2 linked regions of the Methanotorris formicicus Mc-S-70 genome follow. Each later gene encodes a partner of the first gene's protein in a complex. Links are inferred from orthologs where the notes say so. Each region holds a gene or a part of one and is shown on either strand. Other genes may lie near its edges. The genes, in order: rnhB and METFODRAFT_RS00410.

The links.
Region 2: the proteins of rnhB (region 1) and METFODRAFT_RS00410 are in contact, whole or in part, in a crystal structure (PDB 3P83), measured with the Archaeoglobus fulgidus proteins. The link is inferred for Methanotorris formicicus Mc-S-70 from one-to-one orthologs. Residues at the interface, in WP_010878125.1 of Archaeoglobus fulgidus: Ala74, Ile178, Ala179, Ile183, Arg190, Ser195, Asn196, Leu197, Arg198, Gln199, Lys200, Thr201, Leu202, Asp203, Phe205; in WP_010877842.1 of Archaeoglobus fulgidus: Val39, Ala42, Asn43, Val44, Ala45, Met46, Leu125, Asp168, Ser194, Asn218, Tyr219, Pro220, Ile237, Leu238, Ala239, Pro240, Arg241, Ile242, Glu243, Ser244.

What each region holds. Positions count from the first base shown.
Region 1 is NZ_AGJL01000013.1:12,466-24,933, reverse strand. What follows is about bases 2,019-4,954. They hold rnhB (ribonuclease HII), read left to right. Parts: upstream 2,019-3,108; coding sequence 3,109-3,801; downstream 3,802-4,954. Other genes in these bases: frhD (coenzyme F420-reducing hydrogenase, FrhD protein), read left to right, coding at 4,661-4,954; METFODRAFT_RS03410 (tRNA (adenine-N1)-methyltransferase), read left to right, coding at 3,817-4,644; METFODRAFT_RS03420 (formate--phosphoribosylaminoimidazolecarboxamide ligase), read right to left, coding at 2,019-2,932. Outside these bases: METFODRAFT_RS03430 (P-loop domain-containing protein), read left to right, coding at 1-1,144; METFODRAFT_RS03425 (TIGR00296 family protein), read left to right, coding at 1,190-1,798; more of METFODRAFT_RS03420, read right to left, coding at 1,847-2,018; more of frhD, read left to right, coding at 4,955-5,158; METFODRAFT_RS03400 (metallophosphoesterase family protein), read left to right, coding at 5,183-6,280; trpA (tryptophan synthase subunit alpha), read right to left, coding at 6,270-7,118; trpB (tryptophan synthase subunit beta), read right to left, coding at 7,138-8,343; METFODRAFT_RS03385 (hypothetical protein), read right to left, coding at 8,373-8,576; METFODRAFT_RS03380 (iron ABC transporter substrate-binding protein), read left to right, coding at 8,711-9,832; METFODRAFT_RS03375 (WD40 repeat domain-containing protein), read left to right, coding at 9,856-10,908; METFODRAFT_RS03370 (hypothetical protein), read left to right, coding at 10,925-11,293; METFODRAFT_RS03365 (methyltransferase), read left to right, coding at 11,320-12,441; METFODRAFT_RS11395 (hydantoinase/oxoprolinase family protein), read left to right, coding at 12,459-12,468. UniProt on the Methanocaldococcus jannaschii protein: Endonuclease that specifically degrades the RNA of RNA-DNA hybrids.
Region 2 is NZ_AGJL01000001.1:56,208-68,591, forward strand. What follows is about bases 9,463-12,314. They hold METFODRAFT_RS00410 (DNA polymerase sliding clamp), read left to right. Parts: upstream 9,463-10,442; coding sequence 10,443-11,186; downstream 11,187-12,314. Other genes in these bases: METFODRAFT_RS00405 (selenium metabolism-associated LysR family transcriptional regulator), read left to right, coding at 9,463-10,300; METFODRAFT_RS00415 (hypothetical protein), read left to right, coding at 11,225-11,815; METFODRAFT_RS00420 (50S ribosomal protein L44e), read left to right, coding at 11,772-12,053; METFODRAFT_RS00425 (30S ribosomal protein S27e), read left to right, coding at 12,088-12,273. In the rest of the region: METFODRAFT_RS00360 (UPF0146 family protein), read right to left, coding at 256-657; METFODRAFT_RS00365 (DJ-1/PfpI/YhbO family deglycase/protease), read left to right, coding at 720-1,319; METFODRAFT_RS00370 ((5-formylfuran-3-yl)methyl phosphate synthase), read left to right, coding at 1,448-2,155; imidazole glycerol phosphate synthase subunit HisF, read right to left, coding at 2,498-3,322; METFODRAFT_RS00385 (MinD/ParA family ATP-binding protein), read right to left, coding at 3,369-4,139; METFODRAFT_RS00390 (hypothetical protein), read right to left, coding at 4,158-5,894; METFODRAFT_RS00395 (FIST N-terminal domain-containing protein), read left to right, coding at 6,674-8,131; METFODRAFT_RS00400 (hypothetical protein), read right to left, coding at 8,340-9,314; more of METFODRAFT_RS00405, read left to right, coding at 9,413-9,462.

The sequences.
Region 1 (12,468 bases):
AACTGGATATATAATAAAACGCATAAAAGAGCAAATAAGAAAAGGGGGCTTTTCTATTTTATCTGGCAGTTTATCAAGGAGGTATGAGGCATTATATGAGCCAATAACATTGGCAAATTGTGATTTAAATATCGGTAGTGATTTGTGGAGGGCGGATAGATACAACCACATAGAGAATGAAAATTTGCATTTACTTTTGAGGATGATTTTTGAGGATAAAGATACAAAAACAATAGCAACTGAAATCGATGAACTGGCGGGAAAATTAAATGAATTTATCCAAAAAATTCCATACAAAGACCTTGAAAAAGAAACTCTCAACATAGTTAATCAAAAAGATTTAAGGAATAGGTTGGATGAATTAGGATTGGTTTGTTTTATTGGAGATAATTCAAAACCAGCAAGGGAATATACAAGAATAAGAAGACATTATAGGATAGCAGGACCTAAAAAAGGAGTTAATGTTGAATTTAAAACCCCCATGGAACTAAATCCAATAGAAGTGGAGTTGTTTGATGGAAATGTTATAACTGGTCTTGGAATTAAAAAGAGAGAGATATTTATTATAACAGGGAGGAATACACAAGGAAAATCAACGCTTTTAGAGGCGATAGAGAGCGGGCAGGATGATCATCTTATAGGCGATGGGAGAGAGTATATAATAACAACAAACAAGGTTTCAAAGGCGACAACAGGAACTATGCAAATGAATGGGCAGGATATAAGTTTATTCTTCCAAAAACTGCCAAAGGGAATAAAAGGCAATCCAAAAAAGGTTTATGGAACTGCCTCTGGTTCAATGACAATGGCATACCAAATACAAAGGGCTTTAAATGCAAAGATGGATTTAATACTAATAGATGAGGACAATTCAGCGGTTAATTTGCTCGTCAGTGGGCTGTTATCAAAGTGGTTTGAAGGGGTTAAGTCCTTAGCAGAGATAATAATGAATGAAAGGGAGAAATTAACCTCAAGTTTTATTATTGTCACAAGTAGTTTGGATTTATTAACCGCATGCGGAGATAGGGCAATCTATCTTGAAGATCATGAGGCAAAATACCTAAACTTAAAACATTTCAATATGGAATTGGGAAAATATTATCTAAATTTAGGAACTGAGTTATACGGAAGGAAAGTTAAATAAACAATTAAAAACAAAATATTTATATATTTTTAGCGGGGTGGAAATTTGAAACTAACATTTGAAGAAGGCATATTTGCCGTAAAATTTGCAAGGAGTATAATTGAAAGCCACCTTTCTGGATACGAATTGGTTGTAAATGACTATCCATCAAAATTTAATGAAAAGAGAGGGGCATTTGTGACTCTCCATACGTATCCAGACCATGATTTGAGAGGATGTATTGGAATCCCAGAACCAATTATGCCATTAATAGAGGCTTTAAGGGAGGCTGCAATAAGTTCAGCCCTTAGCGACCCAAGATTCCCACCAGTAACTTTGGAGGAAATGGGTAATATAGTTGTTGAGGTTAGTATTTTAACGCCTCCTCAATTAATTAAAGTATCTCATCCAAGGGAATACTTGGAAAAAATTAAAATTGGAAGGGATGGTTTAATTATTGAATATGGAGTTTATAGGGGGTTGTTGTTACCACAAGTTCCTGTTGAGTGGGGATGGGATGTTGAAGAATACTTAGCAAATCTATGCCTTAAGGCAGGGCTTCCGCCAGATGTGTGGTTAGATGAGAGGGTTAAGATATACAAATTTGAAGCCCAAATCTTTGAAGAGGTTGAGCCAAGGGGAAACGTTGTTGAAAAAACCCATGCATATGAATGAACATTAATTTTTTATAAATAATCAATATATTCAAACTTAAAAATTGATTTAGGAGATGATTTTATCCACCATATCCAACTCTAAAGCCATTCTTATCTCTCTTGCTATTCTTTGCCCCATACTTAATGGCTCTCCATGGTATAGGAAGGAGTAGGCACTTCCATTCATGAAACTGTTTGTTCCTCCATCTATTCTTGCACTCATTTCAAAAACAACTAACTCCAAGTTCTCATTGCACAAACTCTGCAAACAGAATGGACCAAGCATTCCTGGTGGAACTATTTCTTTTGCCTTATTTACCAGTTTATCTCCCATTTCAAACACTTGTGGCAACAAACTCTCCCTAATAACAACAGGAATATTTCCAGTTATGACGTAGGATGCATTAATATCCATTTCCAATTGGTCTTTTGCAGGAATCCTAACAAGTCCGTCTATATTGCACTCATACCTTCTATCCATTCCCATAAGTTCAACTTCATCTTTTAGTGGTGAGTAGAAGTAGTGAATACAGAAGTTTGTTCCAACAACATACTCCTCAATATGTGCCTTCTCAACATCCTCATCAGCTAAAATACTCCTTTCCTTTAACTGCTTCACTTTAGCATCGAATTCCTCTTTTGATGAGCAAACAAAATAACCTTTTCCTCCTCTCGCTCCTGGAAACTTAACCATAACTGGCCCGTCTATCTCATCTGGGTTGTTGTATTTTTTTGGCAATCTTAAACCACTCTCCCTCAAAAGTTTCCCTTCCAAATCTCTCTCTGCCTCCCATCTTAAGATTTTCCTATTACCAAACATTGGAACTCTAAAGTTGTTTTCAACATTGTCCAATCCACAGTATGCAATAAAAGAACCGTGTGGGACTATTATAGCGTTCATTTCCCTCAACTTTTCTTGAATTTCTTCCTTTGAAATGTCTGCAAAATTATCAATGTATATGTATTTATCAGCAACCTTAAATCTCTTGTATGGAATATCTCTTCCTTTAACTGTAATGACTGCTGTTGAGAATCCTTCCAATTTTGCCCCTTTTAAAATATGCAATGATGTATGGCTTCCAAGTGTTGCGATAGTTATCTCATCTTTATTGTATCCTTCAAAAATCTCCAACATCTCTTCCCTTGAAATCATATTTTCACCATCTCAAAAACTTATTTATAACAATTAATCATGATAGATTATCTATAACTCATAATTTTTATAAGTTTTTATCCACTTATGCGAAAAATTGATCTCAAAATAGTAGTATGAATTTAAATATTGCAGTAGATGAAAAACTTTCATTATAAAGTAATATGGTTGGTAAGATGAAAGATAAGAAAATTATTGTAGGTATAGATGAGGCTGGAAGAGGTCCTGTTTTGGGTCCCATGGTTGTTGCAGGTGTTGCAATTGAAGAGGATAAAATTAAAGAACTTGAAGATTTGGGTGTAAAAGACAGTAAACAATTAACAAAGAACCGGAGGAAAAAACTATTCCGATTAATAGGGGAGATGGGGAAAATAAAAACGATAATAATTGAACCAGAAAAATTGGATGAATTAATGAAAACTAAGAACCTAAATAAGATTGAATTAAATGCATTCTCAAAGATAGCAAATGGATTTTTAAAGGAAATTGAGGGAAATTTTGAAATATACGTGGATGCATGTAGTAGTAATGCAAAGGCATTTGCAAATCAATTAAAGGCTAAGATGATTGACAAAACCCCTAAGATAATAGCGGAACATAAGGCAGATGAAAAATATCCAATTGTCTCATCTGCATCAATCATTGCAAAAGTAACAAGGGATGAAATAATTGAACATTATAAGAAAGAATATGGGGAGATTGGTAGTGGTTATCCATCAGATCCAAAAACGATAAATTTCTTAAAACATTATGTAGGGGAGTTTGGAGAACTCCCAAAAATTGCGAGAAAAAGTTGGAAAACCTCAAAGAGAATACTGGAAGAGAATAAAGAAAATAAAACAAAAACACTCATGGATTATATGAAATAAAGAATAGGTGAAACAATGATAAGAAAAAAGATGCTTATTGATGAAAGGGAGAAAAAATATCTAATAGACAAAAAATTAGATAGATTTGGGAACGATTTGGGTTTGGTGGACTTAAAGGAAAAAAAGGAAGGTGTTGTTTTAAAATCCCATAAGGGGCATGAATTTTATTTGGTTGAACCCACAATTTACGATATCGTTAAAAAAATGAAGAGGACAGTAACAACTTTACTTCCAAAAGATATTGGGCTTATCATTACTTATTTGGGTGTTCGTGAAGGAGAGACTGTTGTTGAGGCAGGTACTGGATCTGGTGCTTTGACCATATACCTTGCCAACGCTGTTGGTAAAACTGGAAAGGTTATAACCTATGAAAAAAGACCTGAGTTTGCAAAGGTTGCAAGAAAGAATTTAGAAATTGTTGGGTTAGTAAGGAAGAACCAAAAAATTATTGGATTGGATGAAGAGGATGAGGATGAAAATTTGGAGGAAGAGGATGGATTATACAACGTCATCCAAAAGATAGGAGATGTTACTAAAGGTATTGAAGAGAAGGACGTGGATGCCATTGTCTTAGATATGCCTGATCCATGGAACGTTGTTCCACATGCAAAAAAGGCATTAAATAAAGCAAGGGGAAGAATAGCAACATATGTTCCATACATAGAACAGGCAAAAAAGACAGTTGAGGCTTTAAAGGAACATGGATTCTTTGACATCCATACATACGAATGCCTTGTTAGGGAGATAGAGATTAGTGAAAAAGGTGTTAGGCCATCAACAAGGATGGTTGGGCATACTGGATATATAACAATTGCAAGGGTTAAACCAGAGGATGAGGAATAGTTTTAATGGTGATAAAATGCTTCCGAAATCACTACAAAAAGAAATCTTGGTTTTTGGGTGTGGGAATTTATTATTTGCGGATGATGGGTTTGGATATGAAGTAATCTCAAGATTGGAAAAGATGGATTTGCCAGAAAATGTGGAACTTATAGATGCTGGAACTGGAGCACCATATTATCTAATGTCTATCTTAGATGAGGAGGCAAAGGTAAAGAAGATTATTGTTGTTGATGTTATTGACTTTGGATTAAAACCGGGAACTTTGAAAAAAGTGGATGTTGATGAACTTCCAAACATAAACAAATATACCTTCGATGCACACGGCACACCGTTGGCACCTTATCTAATAGATGTAAGTAAAAAGGGTATAGATGTTGTAATAATTGGATGTCAAGCAAAGGAAATCACAATGCCAGAAATTAAGATAGGATTAAGTGAAGATGTTAAAAACGCAGTTGATAAGGCAGTTGAGATGGTTTTAGAGGAAATTTATAAATCAATTAATTCTAAATAACTATTAAAAAATTTGGGTGTTACTATGCAATTCGTCCATATTGGAGACAACCACTTAGGATATAGGCAGTATAATTTAGATGATAGGGAAAAGGATATTTACGACTCCTTTAATGAATGCATAGAGAAGATTTTGGAAATAAGGCCTGATTTTGTTGTCCATAGTGGAGATTTGTTTGAAAATAGCAGACCACAGATAAAGGCATTATCAACAGCGATTAGGGGGTTTTCAAGGTTAAAAGAAAATGGCATTCCGGTTTATATTGTTTTAGGGAATCATGATCTTCCAAAGAGAAAGTTCCAAGAAACCCCACTGGTTTTGTTGGGTGAGTATATAAAAACTTTTGTAAAAAGGGAATTTCATATCCATGAGGGTGTGTTTATTGGGGGGATTAATTACCACTCAAAAATAGGTAAAGAAAATCTCATCAAAAAACTCAAAACATTAGAAAATGCATCAAAAGAATACAGAAAGAAGATCCTCATCATGCATCAGGGGATAAATCCTTATGTACCAGATTACGAATTAGAAAAGAGCGAACTTCCAGAGTTTAGTTATTACGCAATGGGGCACATACACAATAGAATAATTGATAATTTGGAGAACGGGGGAGTTTTAGCATATAGTGGTTCAACAGAAATCATAAGAAGAGATGAATATAAGGACTATGAAAAGAACGGAAAGGGGTTTTATGTTGTTGATATGAGTGGAGATTTTGATAAAAATGACGTGGATTTTATTAGGGTTGAAAATATAAACATAAAATGCAGGGACTTCTTTGAGATCTTCATCGATTCAGAAGAAAAGTTTAAGGAATTCATCAATAACTTATCAAATGCATCAAAACCTATTGTCCATGGGGTTGTTAAAAGGGAATTTGGAAAGATTTTGGATGTATTGAAGGATAAAACACTATGGTACAATATAAGGGTTGTTGATGATGAGGAGATTGAATATGACATCCCAGAATACTCAAGTATTGAAAAATTATTTGTAGAGTATGTTAAAAATAAAGGATTGGATGCAGATTTTGTCTTAAATTTACATAATAGGTTGATAAACAATGAAGGTTACGTGGAATTTGTGGAAGAATACTACAGTAAATTTTGCACTAAGTTCTAATCCTTACTTTTATTTTTTCTTTTTTCTTTGTTCCTTCTTTTAATTCTTTAACAAATTCCTCCAATTCTTTCAAAAATGCCTCTTTATCTTTAATTTCTCCATTTTCATTCAAATACTTTTCAACAATCCTAACTATTGCACTTCCTACAATAGCACCATCTGCATATTTTGTTATCTCCTCAACATGCTCCTTCTTTGAAATCCCAAATCCAACACATATTGGAACATTTGAATATTTTGCAACTCTTTTAACAAGTTCCTTTGTTTCCTCCTGAACCTTCTCCCTAACTCCAGTAATTCCTGTTACTGAAACAACATAAACAAACCCACTGCATTTCTCCAAGATTTTCTTTAACCTCTCGTCTGGTGTCGTTGGAGCAACCAAGAATATTAAATCAACGTCATATTTTTTGCAGGTGTTGTATAAGTTCTCTGCCTCTTCAATTGGTAAATCAGGAACTACAAGCCCATCAATTCCACATTCTTTGCATTTTTTTACAAACTCCTCTTCTCCCATGTTGAAGATGATGTTGTAATAAGTTAAGAATACCTTAGGTGTGTTCGGTGTTTTTTTATCCAACTCCTTAATAATTTCAAATGCCTTTAATGGATTCATTCCCTTGTTTAATGCCCTAACATCTGCCTTTTGGATCGTTGGGCCATCTGCCACTGGGTCTGAGAATGGAATTCCTATCTCAATGATATCTGCATTATTTGCGATAACCCCAAGTGCCTCCTTTGATATTTCCAAATTCGGATCTCCTCCAACGTAAAATGCAACTAATGCCCTCTCATTTTTATTTTTTAATTCCTCAAATTTCTCCGCTAATCTACTCATTTTTTCACCAAGTTATAATTTACAATATCTTCCCTAATGCCTTAGCAACAGTTTGAACATCCTTATCTCCTCTTCCAGAGAGATTTATAACAATTATATCATCTTTATCCAATTTCTCTGCTAATTTAAATGCATAAGATACTGCATGGGAACTCTCCAATGCAGGTAAGATACCCTCTAACTTACATAGCAACTGAAATGCCTCTAATGCCTCATCATCAGTAACATAAACTGGTTTTATCCTTCCCTTATCCTTTAAGAATGAAAGTTCTGGGCTAACTCCTGGATAATCCAAACCAGCAGAGATACTGTAACTCTCCTCGATTTGCCCAAACTCATCCTCCTTAACATACATCTTTGTTCCATGTAAAACCCCAACTCTTCCAGCACATAGGGATGCCCCATGCTCTCCTGTTTCTACCCCTTTCCCTCCTGCCTCAACTGCATACAATTCTACATCATCATCTAAAAACTCATAAAATGCTCCAATTGAGTTGCTTCCTCCTCCAACACATGCTAAAATACAAGTTGGTAATCTTCCTTCTTTTTCAAGAATTTGTTGTTTAATCTCTTTTCCAATAACTCTTTGGAATTCTCTAACCATCATTGGGTATGGATGAGGTCCGAGAGTAGAGCCAATCAAATAATAAGTATTCCTAACATTTGTAACCCAATCCCTCAATGCTTCATTTACAGCATCCTTTAATGTTTGGGAACCACTGACAACAGGAACAACCTTCGCTCCCATCAACTCCATTCTAAAAACATTCAACTTCTGCCTTTCCATATCCTTCTTTCCCATATAAATTACACATTCTAAGCCTAAATTTGTTGCCGCCGCTGCAGTTGCTATTCCATGCTGTCCTGCACCAGTTTCAGCAATAATTCTTGTTTTTCCCATTCTTTTTGCCAATAACGCTTGCCCAATGGCGTTGTTTATTTTATGTGCTCCTAAATGAGCCAAGTCCTCTCTCTTAAGATAGACTTTGCATCCAAGTAACTCACTCAATCTTTTTGCATAATAAAGTGGGGTAGGTCTTCCAACATATTCCTTTAAATAACTCTCAAATTCCTCCCTAAAATTACCCTCATTGTTTATCCAAAATCTTGTGAATGCCTCTTCTAATTCCTCAATTGCAGGCATCAATGTTTCAGGAATGAATTTACCACCATAAATCCCATACTTTCCATTTTTATCTGGATACATATTTTTGTATTTCTTCAAGATAGACACCTCTTTTATAAGAATTTGTTTTAAATATTCTCCAATAATTTTTGGATGATGTTTTGAACCATAAGATATAAATCTTTTACAGTTTTTATATGTTTATCATGCTTCCCACACAGGTAGTAATTCCTTTCCATCCAATCAATTTTATTGGCAACATCTTTAAATTTTACCCCCGTTCTACTACTTCCAGGAGGAATGTGCAATAAACGCTCATCTTCAAGTATCATTACCTAACATGATTATAAGTAAGGCTATACTATAATACTATAACGATAACATCTTAGAGACACCCAATTAGTTAGAAAATTATTTATATAATAATTATTTTCAGTATTATATTATCGCACAAAATGGTGATGATATGATAAAAAAGTTAATGAGTTTATTAACAATCTTAATTGTTGCTGTAGGATTTTGTGGGTGTATGGAGCAAAATACGGTTGAAAAAAAGGTTCAACCTGTAAGTGAAGACGCTGGAATGGTAAAGATAGTCGATTTATATGGAAGAGAGGTTGAGATTCCAAAGGAGGTTAATAAAATAATATGCTGCGGTCCGGGATGTTTGAGGTTGATTATCTATTTAAATGCAACAGATAAGGTTGTTGGAGTTGAGGATGCGGAGAAGAAATGGACACCATGGGGAAGACCCTATAGAATTGCTCATCCGGAACTTACTGAACTACCAACAATAGGACAAGGAGGTCCAAGTCCAAAACCAAACCCAGAAGCAATTATTCAAGTTAAGCCGGATGTAATATTTGTAACATACATGCCAAAGGATGAAGTTGATGCATTACAACAAAAAACAGGTATTCCAGTTGTTGTTTTGAGTTATGGACAGTTGGCAACATTCAACAACGAAGATTTATTTAAATCATTAGAACTTGCTGGAAAAATATTGGGTAAAGAAGGTAGAGCAGAGGAAGTCATTAAATTCATAAAAGATTGTCAAAATGATTTGAATGAGAGAACAAAGGATATTCCAGACGATAAGAAGCCAAGTGTCTATGTTGGAGGTATTGGATACAAAGGAAAGCATGGAATTGATAGTACTCAATGTAAATATCCACCATTTGTTGCTGTTAATGCAAAGAACGTTGCAGATGAGTTAGGTAAAGAGGGGCATGCATTCATAACAAAAGAACAACTCTTAAAATGGAATCCGGATATAATATTTGTTGATGAAGGTGGGTTGAGTTTAGTTGTTGAGGATTATAAGAAGAATCCAGAATTCTACAATTCATTAAAGGCATTTAAGAATAGGGAGGTTTATGGCTTATTGCCATACAACTTCTACACAACAAATATAGGAACAGCGTTAGCAGATGCTTACTACATTGGAAAGGTTGTCTACCCAGACAGATTTAAAGATATAAACCCAGAGGAAAAGGCAGATGAGATATTTACCTTCTTGGTTGGAAGGCCAGTTTATAGTGCAATGAAAGAGAAATTAGGAGGATTTAAGAAGTTGGAGTTTAAATAATATATTTTTAAAAGGGTTTGAAGATGAAGAAGTTTATAATGGGAACTCTTTTAATTGGAATCTTTTTACATTTAACATCAGTATTTTGTGAAAATATATGTGGAGGATGGAGTTATAGCAGTAAATTTATTGATATTGATTCAATTGCAATGAGTGAAGATGGAAAGTATATCACCGCAGCAGTTCGAGATAGGGGAGATAATCTCTTTTATATATGCCTCTTTAATAATAAAGGAGAACTACTATGGGGATATAAAACAAATTATTATGGTTCAATTTCTATGACACCAGATGGTAAATTTATTGTAATTGGCGATAAGAATAATGTTTATTTGTTTGATAATAGTGGTGCATCAGTGTGGATGGTGTGGTATTATAATGTAGGAGGGCATATATCTTCAATTTCCATAATTCCTGATGGAGAATACATTTTAGCGACAGATAATGACTGTAACATTTATTTTTTTAACCAAAAAAATGGACTATTGTGGCATAAAAATATAAGCGATAGAATTGTCTCTATTTCAATGGTGGCTGATGGAGAATACATTTTTACAAGATGTAAAAATAAAACCTATCTATTTAACAATAAAGGTAATTTATTATGGAACATAACAAACAAATGCCCGTCTTATATAAGTTCTAATGGAAGTTATATTATATCTGAAACTTTTAATAAAAGTGGTAATACCATACTACACGTATTTAATAATAAGGGAAAGTTGTTATGGAGTTATGTAATGGGAAATAATGAATTCACAACATTTAAAAACACAACATGGGTTTCAAAATGGTATAGTGTTAGGTCAATATTCACATCTTCTGATGATAAATATATCATTGTAATCTATGATGTATATAGAGGAGAAGAGCCTGAAATACTTCCATCAAGTAGTAGTGTATTGGTATTTAACGATAAAGGTAATTTACTATGGTGTAACGGTACATACAGTGGAAATATTATTACAGCATTCTCCATGACACCATATGGGAGATATATTGTTATAGGAACTGGAAGTCCCCCCTTCTTCATCTGCCTATGGAGGAAATGTTTCAGCGAAAGTGCTTTTATATAACAATAAAGGAAATCTATTGTGGAGTTATGAAAAAAATTACATTGCTGGAAAGATTGAATCAGTTTATATAACACCGGATGGGAGATATATCTTGGCAAGATATAACAATGGAGATATCTTTATATTTAACAATAGGGGAGATGTTCTGTGGCATTATAAATTTAAAGAACTTATAAATGGGAGACTATATGAAGGGTTGATTGATGAGGTTTATATGAGTTCTGATGGAAAGTATGTTGTTGTTAATGTAGGGAATGGAATTGACTATTTTTATACAAATATTGAAGATACCGGCAATAATAAAAACATGATACATTTATATGCAATCTTGTTAATAATCTGTTTAGTATTTGTAGGATTAATTATTAAAAATAAGTTAAAATAAGTGATGTAATTTATTTTGGTGATAATATGGCTCTTCTAAAATGTCCTAATGAAAATCCAGAAAAGGTATTGAAACTATTTGATGAAGTCTATTTGAAGGCAAGGATTTTTTATTTGTTAAAAACGGCTATTGATTTAAATTTATTTGGGTATTTGAGTAGTTTTAAAACTGCTGAGGAATTGGCAGAGATTTTAGATGCTGATTTGATTTTAATGGAATATATGCTAAAAATCCTAAATGATCTTGGTTTAATTGATAGCAAGGTTGTAGGTGGGAGAGTTTATTACAAAAATGCTGAGATAACCAACATTTACCTAAAAAAGGATTCAAATTACAGCATAATCAATCCAATCTACAGTTATTTTGAGAATATCAAAAATTGGGAAAATCTATCTGATATTTTAAAAAATAAAGATAATTATCAAAATACGGATGTTAATAGCTTTTTTCCAAAGGTTGTTAGAAGAATGGCAGATGAATGCAAGTGTTGGGAGTTGCAGAAGGTTTTAAGTTATATAGCAAAATATGGGGAGTTTAAAAATGCCAAAAAACTTCTTGATTTAGGTGGAGGGCATGGATTGTATGCAATAGGGTTTAGTATGCTAAATAAAAATTTAAAATGCTATGTCTTTGATTTGCCAAACGTTGTTGAGGAAACAAAAAAATTCATTGAAAAATACAATGCAAAGAATGTCTTTACTATTACTGGAGATTTTTATAAGGATGATATTGGAAAGGGCTATGATATAATCTTCACCTCTTACAATCCAGGTGGAAAGAATCCAAAGATTGCAGAGAAGGTTTATAATTCTCTAAATGAAGGAGGATTGTTTATAAATAAGCAATTCTTCCCAGATAAAGAAGAAGGAATTGAAGATTATTTAAACAACATGGAATGGAACTTCTCTAAGCCAGAAGGGCTTAATAAGGGTAGAATAAGATACACGTTTGAGGAGGATTTAAATCTCAACGATTATTTAGAATATTTAAAGAATTTAGGCTTTAAAATCTTGGAGGTTACAGATATGCCTGAACTTTTAGGACTTGACGAAAACTCGAAGAGTTTTCGTAAGTCAGCGAATCCGAAGGATTCGCTTCGATTTGGGTGTTTTGGAAAAGCAAAGATGATTGTTGCTAAGAAAATATGATGTTAATGGTGGTATAGATGATAAAGA
Region 2 (12,384 bases), on another replicon or contig:
TTTGAACTGGGGTCTCAGGATCCCAAATCCCAAAGGATAGACCAGGCTACCCCACAGGCCCACAAAAAGCAAATATAATTGGAGCCCCGGGGGGGATTTGAACCCCCGACCACCTGATTACAAGTCAGGCGCTCTACCAGGCTGAGCCACCGAGGCACCTTGTCAGCACAAACAATAAATACAAAACTAATATATAAAATTTTCGGTAGTTTTTTTATATGTCACAAACGAGCATAATAATAAAAATAGAAAAAATCACTTAAAAACATAAAAAATCTCCCCATTGTAATTCGCCAGTTTTAAGTTTATTGGAAACTCATTGGATAAAGGCCTAACTATCAAATCAGCATTTACTTTTTTTGCAATATCCAAAATAAATAACTGTAAGTCTCTTGGAGGTCTTATGGAATATATCAAATCTATATTTTTATAAATGGATAAATTTGGATTAAACACATCATCAACAAATCCTCTCAATCCCTCTTTTTTTGCGTTCTCTATGGCGTTATTATTTATATCAACAACAAAAACATCAAAAAACCCACTTAATTTTTTGGCTATATTGCAATTAAATCCTACACCAACCTCAACAATCTTTTTATAGTTGTTATCCTTTGCATAGTTAAAAATAAATTTAAAGATAACATCTTCATCCACATTACCACCTTCAATCAAAATATTTAATAATATGATTTACCATAATATGTTTTGGGGATAACATGAGGGGTTGGATAGTTTTCCTGATTCTTATGTTGGTTATATGTGGATGCATAAATGAAGTAAAAAACAAAACTGGGGATAATATGAGCGTTTTAATGGTTATAGCACCAAAAGATTTTAGAGATGAGGAGTTATTTGAACCTTTACAGATATTTGAAAGTAAGTATATTAATGTTGATGTGGTCTCAACAACAAGGGGGGAACACATAGGAATGCTTGGGGGTAAGATAACAACTTCCAAAACTATAAAAGAGGTTAATGCAAAGGATTACGATGCCATAGTAATTGTTGGAGGAATTGGTTCTAAAGAATATCTGTGGGATAATGAAGATTTGCAGAAACTTGTTAAGGAATTCTACAATGATGGGAAAGTGGTCTCTGCCATATGTTTATCTCCTGTGGTTTTAGCAAGAGCAGGGATTTTAAGGGATAAGAAAGCAACGGTATTTCCAACAAAAGAAGCAATTGAAGAACTTAAAAAACATGGTGCAATCTATGTTGATGAAGGTGTTGTTGTGGATGGAAATGTTGTAACTGCAAAAAATCCCAACTACGCTAAGGACTTTGGGCTTGAGGTTGTAAAGTTGCTTGGAAAATAATACATATTATTTTTTATTATTTTTTTGTATTTTTGTAAGATAATTTTAACGTTAAATTTTTATATTAAATACCCAATTTCATAAAATTACTAAAAATAATTTTATACAAAACTATTTTAGGTGAAGTCATGCTTTTATTGGTAAGTCCCAAGGATGTGAATGAGGCAATTGAAGCAATAGAAGGAGGAGCAGACATAATAGATGTAAAAAATCCAGTTGAAGGTTCCCTTGGAGCAAATTTCCCATGGGTAATTAAAGAAATTAGGGAAGTTACTCCAAAAAACCTACTCGTGAGTGCAACAATAGGGGATATTCCATATAAACCAGGAACTGCATCCCTCGCTGCGATAGGTGCTGCATTAAGTGGAGCAGATTACATAAAAGTTGGTTTATATGGAACAAAATCCTACAATCAGGCAGTTGATTTAATGAAAAAAGTTGTTAAAGCAGTTAAAGACATTGATGAAAATAAGATTGTTGTTGCTGCTGGATATGCCGATGCTTATAGAGTTGGTGCTGTTGAACCCCTTATTATCCCAAAGGTTGCAAAGGATAGTGGCTGCGATGTTGCTATGCTCGATACTGCAATAAAAGATGGGAAAACATTATTTGACCATTTGAGCAGGGAAATTTTAAAGGAGTTCGTTGAAGAAACCCACGGATATGGGTTAAAATGTGCTCTTGCAGGTTCATTAAAGAAAGAACACATTCCAATATTGAAAGAAATTGGATGCGATATTGTTGGTGTTAGGGGGGCTGCATGCACAAAAGGAGATAGGAATGAAGGTAGAATTGAAAGAGATTTAGTTAAAGAGTTAGTTGAACTCTGCAAATAAACCAAACTTTTTTAAATGGTTGTATTTATAAGATTATTGCTTTTGAAAGTTAACACAAATTTAAAGAATACATGAGCCCTGGTGGTCTAGCAAGGATAGGGCGCCCGCCTGCGGAGCGGGAAATCGCGGGTTCAAATCCCGCCCAGGGCATTATTTTAAAAGTCTACGAGGCATTACCGAGTGAAGCGAGGTATATGGTTGTGTGCAAATTTTTTTAATGTTATTTAAACCATAACTAATTGTAAATATTAGTGTTTATCCACAACTATAATGCATCCTTTTGATGAAACTTTTTTAAAGTTTCGTTTTGATCTCGCCCAGGGCATATTTTTCTGATTAATATTATAATCTAACAGGAATACCCCTCTCTTTTAAATATAACTTTATCTCTTCAACTGTATATTCCCCGTAATGCAAAATACTCGCCATTAATGCAGCATCCGCCTTTCCAAATTTAAATGCCTCATAAACATGTTGAGCATTTCCACAACCACCACTCGCTATTACTGGGAGTTTGGTGTTTTCTGAGATTGCCTTTGTTAAGAGCAGATCATACCCATTTTTTGTTCCATCTGCATCCATACTCGTTAATAATATCTCTCCAGCCCCCAACTCCTCAACTTTTTTTGCCCATTGAACAGCATCTATACCAGTTCCCTTTCTTCCCCCATAAATATAAACTTCAAACCAACAGTAACCATTTTCTGTTTTAACAATATATTTATCCTGATTTTCTTCCTTTTCCAAATCTCCTTCATTTACATAATGCCTCTTAGCATCTATTGCAACAACAACACACTGAGAACCAAAAATATCCGCCGCTTCTTTTACCAAATTTGGATTTTTTACAGCGGCGGTGTTTACTGATATTTTGTCTGCCCCTGCTCTTAAAATCCTTCTGAAATCTTCTACTGATTTAACTCCTCCTCCAACTGTTAGGGGAATAAATACTTGTTCAGCAGTTCTCTCAACTAAATCAATTAAGATATCTCTCTTTTCATAAGAGGCAGTAATATCTAAAAAAACAATCTCATCCGCCCCTTGTTCATCATAAACCTTAGATAATTCAACAGGATCTCCAGCATCCCTTAAATTTAAAAATCTTGTTCCCTTAACTACTCTCCCATCTTTAATATCTAAACATGGAATTATTCTTTTTGTTAGCATTATATTACACCTCAAAATTTGTAGTTAATAAAAGATTATATTGGATTTAATCCTCATCTTCTACATCATCCACCAGTCTCTTCAACTCTTTAGCAAGTTTTAATGCCCTTACTTCAGCCAACTCTTTTTCAATATAGACTTGTGCTAAATCTTCCGCTAAATAAATCAACTCCTTACTGAGTTTGGATTTAATTTCCACAATTGGTTTGTTAAGGACCCATTGTTCCTCAACTTTTTTATCATATGGCAGGAGTGCAATAACATCATCCAAAACTTCTTCAAAATCGACGATTCCTCTATATTTATTAATAATAGTTCCTCCAATTTCAGTACCTATGGCTGTTAGCAATTCTCGCGTTTTTAGTGTATTAACTATTCCAGGAATACTATCTTCACCAACAATTATCATTTTGTTTATAAGTTTCTCATCAATTGATGAAAACAGGAGGTTTCCTTCTGTAATGTTTGGAGGAAGGTCAAATATTATTATATCGTAGGTCTCCTCAAGAATATCCACCATCTCTGCAAACCTTTCAAAATCCATATCTGCGTTAAATGCATCTGGTGTTACATCATTTGGTATTATTGATAAGTGACTGTATGTGTGTATTGCCTCATCTAATGTACTATTTCCTGAAAGATAAGAATTTAAGTTATGAGGGTCGTTTTCATATCCAAATAAAACCCCACTCGTTCCAGCATATAGGTCACAATCTATATAAATTGTCTTTGTTTTTTCACTGAGTAGATATGCAATATTAATAGCAACGGTGGTTTTTCCAGTACCACCTTGCAAATTATAGAAGCCTATTCTCATCATATCACCATTAAACAATTAATCAAAAATTAAATTTTTTGGAGGATTATCTATGACAAACCTACAAGCGTTCTTTTTGTATTCCTCAATTTGTAGTTTTCCCCCATTATTTCCTATTATATCGTATATGTTTTTATCTGCATAAACTGTTATCTTTATTCCACTGTTTGACTTCAATTGAATGATGTTATTTTTTATCGTTATTCTATTTTTCCTATAGGAGTTTATCCAATCAACATAATCCTTAAATGAGGTTACGTATGTGTAGTTATCCTTCAATTTGTAGATAAAACTATAGTCATACTTCATAACATCTGCAATATAGACACCAAATTCCTCTTTACTTGGTGGTATGTAGATTTCATCAATATAATCTACCCCATAAATTTTCTTAGAGAGTGAGGGGATTTTGATTATTGTTATATCTCCTTTTTCAATATCCTTTTTACCAGGAATCACAATGTATTTTATTCTTCCACTCGGATTCAACCTCCAATCGAGATTCTCATCCCTTCCAAGGACTATGTCCAATAGTGTTTTATCATTTGAGAATAACAACAAACCACTAATATTTCTTGTTAATGCATATCCATAATTCTTAACATACCATTGGTTAAAATATTTATATTTGTCCTTATTTATCTCTGAGTTGTTACTCATTGGTAGGTACTCATCTTTATACATCCAGTGGGGATTTATGCTGTAGTTGTTTTCCCCATCCCAGTATTTTTCATTCGTAGAGTAGTAGTAGAGATCTTCTGACTTTAATCCTTTATTCCAATATCCAACACTTTCAGTTCCAAAATAAGAGATCATCTGTGGGTAGTATTTACCAACGGGGTCGTTTTTAAATGTTTCTGGGGCTTTCTCAAAATAAATCAATGGATAATAACTTGCAGCAAGGATGTCCTCGTTGTTGAATTTAATGTCTGAAGGTTTGTAGTGTATATGTATATACCCATCTCTTTTTTTAAACCAGTATTGGTTTAAAAGGGACTTTTCTTCATCATTTAAAGACAACTTTCTAATTATCTCAAGATTTTCAGAACCTGTTGTAATGTAGGTAATATTAGAGCCAATAACTTCTGACAATTTTTTAATAATTAATATTTTTTTGTTTATTTCTTCATCATCCCTAACTTCTACAGGTATTTTTCTTCCAGCAACAACAACAGCACCTTCTCCCTCAGGATTTGGAATTATTTTTTCTATAACAACACCACTCACCACCACATGTTTGTGGTACGGAGGAACCTTGTTTATGTATGCAAAGATTCCTCCTTTTTTAGCAACGTATTCTCCAACAGTATCCAGCACCACTTTGTCATTTTTATCGATTGTTTGAGGGATGAATAATCTTTTATCTCCTATCTCGTAAGTTGGAGGATTTTCACTAATCTTTGTCCCTTTAACAATAAAATTTTTTATATATTTTTTTTCACCATTTATGTAAACAAGAATCGGTTTTTTGAGTTTATATGTTTCATTACCAGGAATTGCAGATGAAGAAGTGGAATAACAATAAACGTTAATAGCATTTAAAATCTTAATTGTTTTCTCATTGTATTCAAAATTCCTATCAATATAAAAAACAACGACACTGTTTGATGATAAATATTCGGAAACATTATCTATTGATGATATCGGAACAAATTGTATAGGAATTGTAGATGCCCACTTGTAGGAAACATCTGCACTTGATACGCCCATTAACACAAACAACATAATTAAAAGAATCACCCTACTAATCTTCATGATACCACCGACCATATATCTTATATTTAACTAACTTAAAATTTAAATTTATTGTTTTATTGAAATTTAATAAGTTTAATGTTTGTCCAAATCCAAATGAGTTATGTCATTATTTAAATATAAATCGTTTGTATTATAAATTAAGTGAAACTTAGTCTAATTTTTGAATGTGGGTGATAAATTCCAAAAAGGGAATTACACAAACCGGTTCTATATCCTACATAAGATTAAAAGCATGAATTATATGTCACAAAATTAATCATAGATATATTTTGTAACGATGTACTTTAACTTTTGTCAAATAATTTCAAAAACTTAAAAATATCAAAAAATGCAACCGTTAGTTTTAAATACACTTTATGTCACACATTAGGATTACATTTATTCATCCAAAAAATACTTATATATTCATACCTCTTTACATTACACCCAAATACGCAAATTTAAGCAGTAAAAATTATTTTAAATGCTAAGAAACAATCAACGTAAAACGTGGATACAAAATATAATCATTTGGAATATATATTGCTTACATATCTAATAAATTTCTGAAGTGTCCTTTAATTTTTTAATGATTGCGAAATTTATATACAAACGACTACTTAAATACCACAATAAACATAATATAAAGGTAAAATTATAAGTAAATACCTCGTGAAAATTAATCTGAATAGTGGGGGGAGAATTGTGTATTACATCCATAAAGAAATAAAAAATCCATACAAAACAGGATTGGATATGGCATATGAAATATCAAAAAAATAAAAAACCCATCTTTAATGATTCTACTAACATCACTAACAAAAAAAGAAGATATTGTTGAGTTGATAAATGGGTTGAAATCTAAGATTGATGTTTCAAAGTTGATTGGATGCACAACTGCAGGGGAGTTTTCTGAATGGAAATTTACGCAAAATGGGGCATTATTGATAGTATTTGATGAACATTATAAAATAGCAATCGAATGTAAAAAATTTGATAGTAATGATGACCCAAGAGATTTTGGAATGTCTTTGGCAAGGGATGCATTAAAGAAATTAAAAGATATCAGTCCAAAAATCTCATTGGATGAAACGTTGGTTGGTTTTTTATTTTTTGATTGGAATTCAGACAATGAAAATGAAATTATAGAGGGGATAAGCAACATATTGAGTGGCATTCCAATCGTTGGGGGGACATCTGGGGATTGTTTTAAGTTTGAAAGAACATTTTTAATATATCAAGGTAAGGTCTTAGAAAATTCAGTAGTTAAGGCTATAGGCACATGTCCTAAAAAAATGGAGATTATTTATGGGCATGGATACAAGCCAACACAATATTATGCAAGGGTTACAAAAGCAAATGGGAAAGTCGTATACGAACTTGATGGAAAGCCTGCATTTCAAGTATATGCAAAAATGATAAGTGACCACACAAAAATTCCCTATGAAGAAATCGTTAAAAAATTCAAACCTCAAAACTTTAAAAATCTTGACCTTGCCCTTCTATACCCACTCGGAGTTCACGATACTTGTGGAAACTACCATATAAAGTTCTTAGAAAGTGTTGAAGGGGATACCCTTGTTTTAATGCATGAGGTTAAAGAAGGGACTTTTTTAGTTATGATGGAAACCACCCCAGAAAATACAAAAAAATCTCGGGAAAAAGTTATAGAAAGAATAAAAAACAAATTCAAAAATCCAATAATATTTGTAGTTGATTGTGCATGTAGGTGGGTTATAGAAAGTTCCATAGATGGGAAAATCTGCAGAGTTCAAACTAACAGTGAAAGTAAATTTCCAAAAAACCCCCTGCTAAATATTAAGGAAAGTTTATGGGGTCCCTATGGCATTGGATTCTTAAGTTATGGTGAGAGTGTTATAAAAGGTATCTTATCCTACCACAATACCTTAACTTTTGTAGGGTTGGTAATAGATTCGTCTGATGAAAGGGTAGATTGGAGAGAAGAACTGAAATACTTTGAATTCTCAAATGATGAGGTTGAGGTGATATCCCTACTCATGGATAAAAAATTAACAGTTAGGGAGATATTGGAAAAAGTTAGCATATCTCAAACAAAACTTTACCAAATATTGAATGAGTTGGAAAGTAGAGGCATAATACGTTCGGATGAAGGAAAACCAAAAAAATTCTACATTGATAATTTAAAGGAGGTTTTAGAACGAATACACTTAGAGTTAGAAAATCAATATCGATTCAAAAAGAAAAAGAGGGAAGAATTGCTATCTAAATTGTAAATTCAATTTCATTGATATGTATTATTTTTTCGCAATTTTTCAGATTTTACGAAAATGAAAAAATAGAAAAAGTATATATATGAAAAGTATGATTAAATATAATACAGGGGGTACTGAATCATTTTTGATATGCAGTGAGGTGGGGGAATATTCCACACCGTATTGTAACGATTTATTATTAACATTCATTTCATCACAGATTTAAAGGTTATTTTAATTGACTTGCTTTTTTTATTATATTTACAATTTCAATGATATCATCATCACCAATATTTAGAATATCCATCTTTTTTATCTCCACAACAACCCCATTTCTAAGGACTCTATCATACAGTGGGCATTTTGTGATTATAGATTTTCCATTGTCCAATCTTACACAACTATCCACAAATTTTGTAACCTCATGTGGATTTTCGTATTCCAAAAATACACAAACTCCCTCTTTGTCTTTAAAATATGCATTTTCCATTTCGCTTTTTATGATATTTGAGAAATAGACACATCTTTTGTATACTTTTTTTGCATTTTTTGCCTCTTCCTTCATCAAACCAAAGAAGTTTGGGACTTTATATGTCTTTATTAATGCATTTAATTCATCTAATTTATTTGCTTTTTTTAATTTTTCCTTTATTTCTTCATCAAATGCCAAAAATCCCCCATACTCGCAGTTTATAATTTTAGGACTTCCCATTGAACATACAACTACATCTCCATACCCACTGTCATCCCCTATCTTTCCAGATACATCTTCCACAAATAAAACTCCAAACTCTTCACAAACCTTTTTTATCTCCTTTAATGGTTGAGGTGCAAGGTATCCGGCAAGAGAAGTTAAAAATAATGCCTTTGGATTGTATTTTTCAATACTGCTTATTAATTCTTCAATATCTACAATTCCAAGATTTGTTTTTATTTTTATTGGATTTAGATTTAGCATTTTTGGATATCTTAGGAATCCCCTCCAACTGCCCATATCTGGTATGAGGATATTCCCTTCTCCAAGAATATCTTTTACTATTTTTGATACTATGAAAATAGCAGCATTTCCAGAAGGTAAAATTTTTATATTGTCCATATTCTTTCTTTTTTTTAGTAAATGAGATAAAACTAATTTTAGATGCTCTTCATCTCCTTCCACACTTATTTTACCTTCTAAACATGGCACTCTATGTGGTATTATCATAATTATCACCATAAGTTTATATATTAGTTTTTCTAATAATGAACACAACAATACTAATGTTGCATGCATATCTTAATTAGTTTATCATGGTGGTTAAAATGGATCCAAAGGTAAGTTACTTCCAAACATTCCTTGTTGCTTCTAAGACAAAAAGTTTTTCAAAGGCTGCAAAGAAACTTGGGGTAACCCAAGGAACAGTCAGTAACCATATTGCTGCATTGGAGAAGTTTTTTGATGCTCAGTTGTTTTTAAGGACACCTGAAGGTGTAGACTTAACTCCAGAAGGGAAGATATTGTATGAACACTCTGAAAAGATATTGGATTATATAAACAACGCTAAGCAACAAATGAGAATCTTGCATGAGCATCCAGAAGGAACAATAAGGGTTGCAGCAAGTACAACACCTGGAGAACATATACTTCCAAGTATTATAAGGGAGTATAGGAAGGAGTTTAAGGACGTTGACTTTGAAATAACTATAACTGATTCAGAGAGATGCTTTAAGATGCTTGAAGAGGGTAGCGCAGATATTGCCGCTGTTGGGCATTTGTATGATAGGAATTATGATTATGTTGTTATAGGGAAGGACAGACTTGTTTTAATTGTTCCCCCAAACCACCCACTTACCAAGAAAGGGATGGCGACATTATCAGATATCTTAAAAGAAGATTATATAGATAGGGAAAAAGGTTCTGGTACAAGGGAGGTTATAATAAATGCCCTCCAAGATAAGGGTTATTCAATCATGGACTTGCATGTTGTTATGAGTTTGGGTAGTACTTCCTCTGTTATAACTGCTGTTTCAGAGGGTTATGGGATAAGTATCATATCAGAGATTGCTGCAAAGAAAGCCGCAGAGGCAGGATTGGTTAAAATAATTCCTGTTGAGGATTTGGATTTAACAAGATATTTATATTTAGTAAAAGGAAAGAGACCAAAGAACCCAAGTGCTGTAAAATCCTTCTGGGATTTTGTATCTGAATAATTTATAATTTTATTTTCAAAAACAAAAATATATAAATTACATAGAAATTATAATAGTACAAAAGTTATTCTTAAAGTTTTTTATATTTGAAAAAGTTAAAACTGTTCCGAATTGGGTAGAATATTTAAATACAGGTGAAATTATGTTTAAAGCAGTGATCAGTGAAGCAAAGGAGTTTAAAAAGATTATAGATGCCGCAAGCAATCTTTTGGATGAGATATGTTTTGAAGTTAGTGAGGATGGTATAAAAGCAAGGGCAATGGACCCATCACATGTTGCCTTAGTAAGTATGGACATACCAAAAGAGGCATTTGAGGAATATGAGGCAGATGTCCATGATATAGGTATTGACTTAGAGGCATTTAAAAAGATAATGAATAGGGCAAAAGCAAAAGATAAGTTAATTTTGGAGTTGGATGAGGAGAAGAACAAATTAAATGTAATATTCAAAGGAACTGCAAGAAGAAAGTTTGCCCTTGCATTGTATGATGTCTCATCATCAAACCTCCAAGTTCCAGATATTGAGTATCCAAATGAAATTTTAATTAAAGCAGGGGCATTTGTAGATGCATTGAAGGACGCTGATTTGGTAAATGACCACGTGGCTTTAAAAGTTGATGATGGAAAATTTATCATCTATGCAAAAGGGGACTTAAATGAAAGTGAAACAATATTTGAAGAGGATAGTGAGGATATTATTAGCATGAATATTGGTGAAAATGCAAGGAGTACTTTCAACCTTGAGTATCTGAAGGACATGACAAAGGCAGCATCATCAGACGATATCTTAAAAATCTGCATAGGGACAGACATGCCTGTTAAGATTGAGTATGACATTGGAGGGGCTAATTTGACCTTCCTACTCGCTCCGAGAATTGAGTCATAATCTTCACTATTTTATATAAATTTCAAATTGTGGTTGTTATGTATGAAAAGATAAAAAAATTATTTTTTGAGGAGATAAAATCTGATGATTTACTGAATCTTCCCAAAAATTTTTATGAAGATGCAGGGGAGTATTTAAAAAATAATAGCGATGAAAAAGAAGTAGAGAGGGTAAAATATTATCTAAGAGAACTTAGAAAATTGAGGATTTATAAGGCACTTTATGGGGATAGAACTAATTTATTAGAAGAGGAAAGGAAGATTTTAGATATCATTGAAGATGTTGAGAAAACTGAAAGTTTAATTGAAGAAAATGTTGATAATATTGTGGAAGAGTTGGGATTTGATGAAGTTGAGGAAGGGATGAAGATTTGGGGGAATGTCGATGGGGATGTTGGAGTTATAACCCAACCAAAACATATAAATATAAAAAAAGATATTGATGTTGTGAGAGTCAACCATAACTTCCCTCCTTTTACAGATGGGAATTATTGTTATATGTTAAAGAAGAATGATGTGGTGGCATTAAACAGAGAGATAGTAACGATTTTGGAGAAACACAATATAGTAAAGAAGGTGAATGTTTATGAAGATGAAAAAGAAGATAAAAAGGTACTGCCCATACTGTAAAAAACACACAGAGCACATTGTAGAGAGAGCAAAAAAGAGGAAAGCAAGTGAATTAACTTGGGGTCAAAGACAATTCAGAAGAGTTTTAAGAGGTTATGGAGGTTACCCAAGACCTTTACCAGACAACGCTAAGCCAACAAAGAAATTAGATTTAAGATACAAATGTACAGTTTGCGGTAAAATGCACACAAGAGCAAACGGTGGATTTAGAGTAAGCAAATTTGAATTAGTAGAATAGTTTGTGAGAATTAAAATTTAAACAAGGTGGGAATATGGACTTGATACCAACACCAAAAAGCAAATTCTTAAAAGTCCAATGTCCTGAGTGCAACAACGAGCAAGTGATATTTGGATGTCCATCAACAGTAGTAAAATGTTTAGTTTGTGGTAAAGTATTGGCAGAGCCAAAAGCATCCAAAGGATTAATTAAGGCAAAAATTTTAGAGGTATTGGGGTAAATTTTATTTTTTTGCTATTTTATTTGTTAAGTTTTTTGTTGTTGCGTTTTTACAATTATTTTTGAAAAATAAAAATCAAGAAATATTTATATATGTCTGATTTAAAATTAA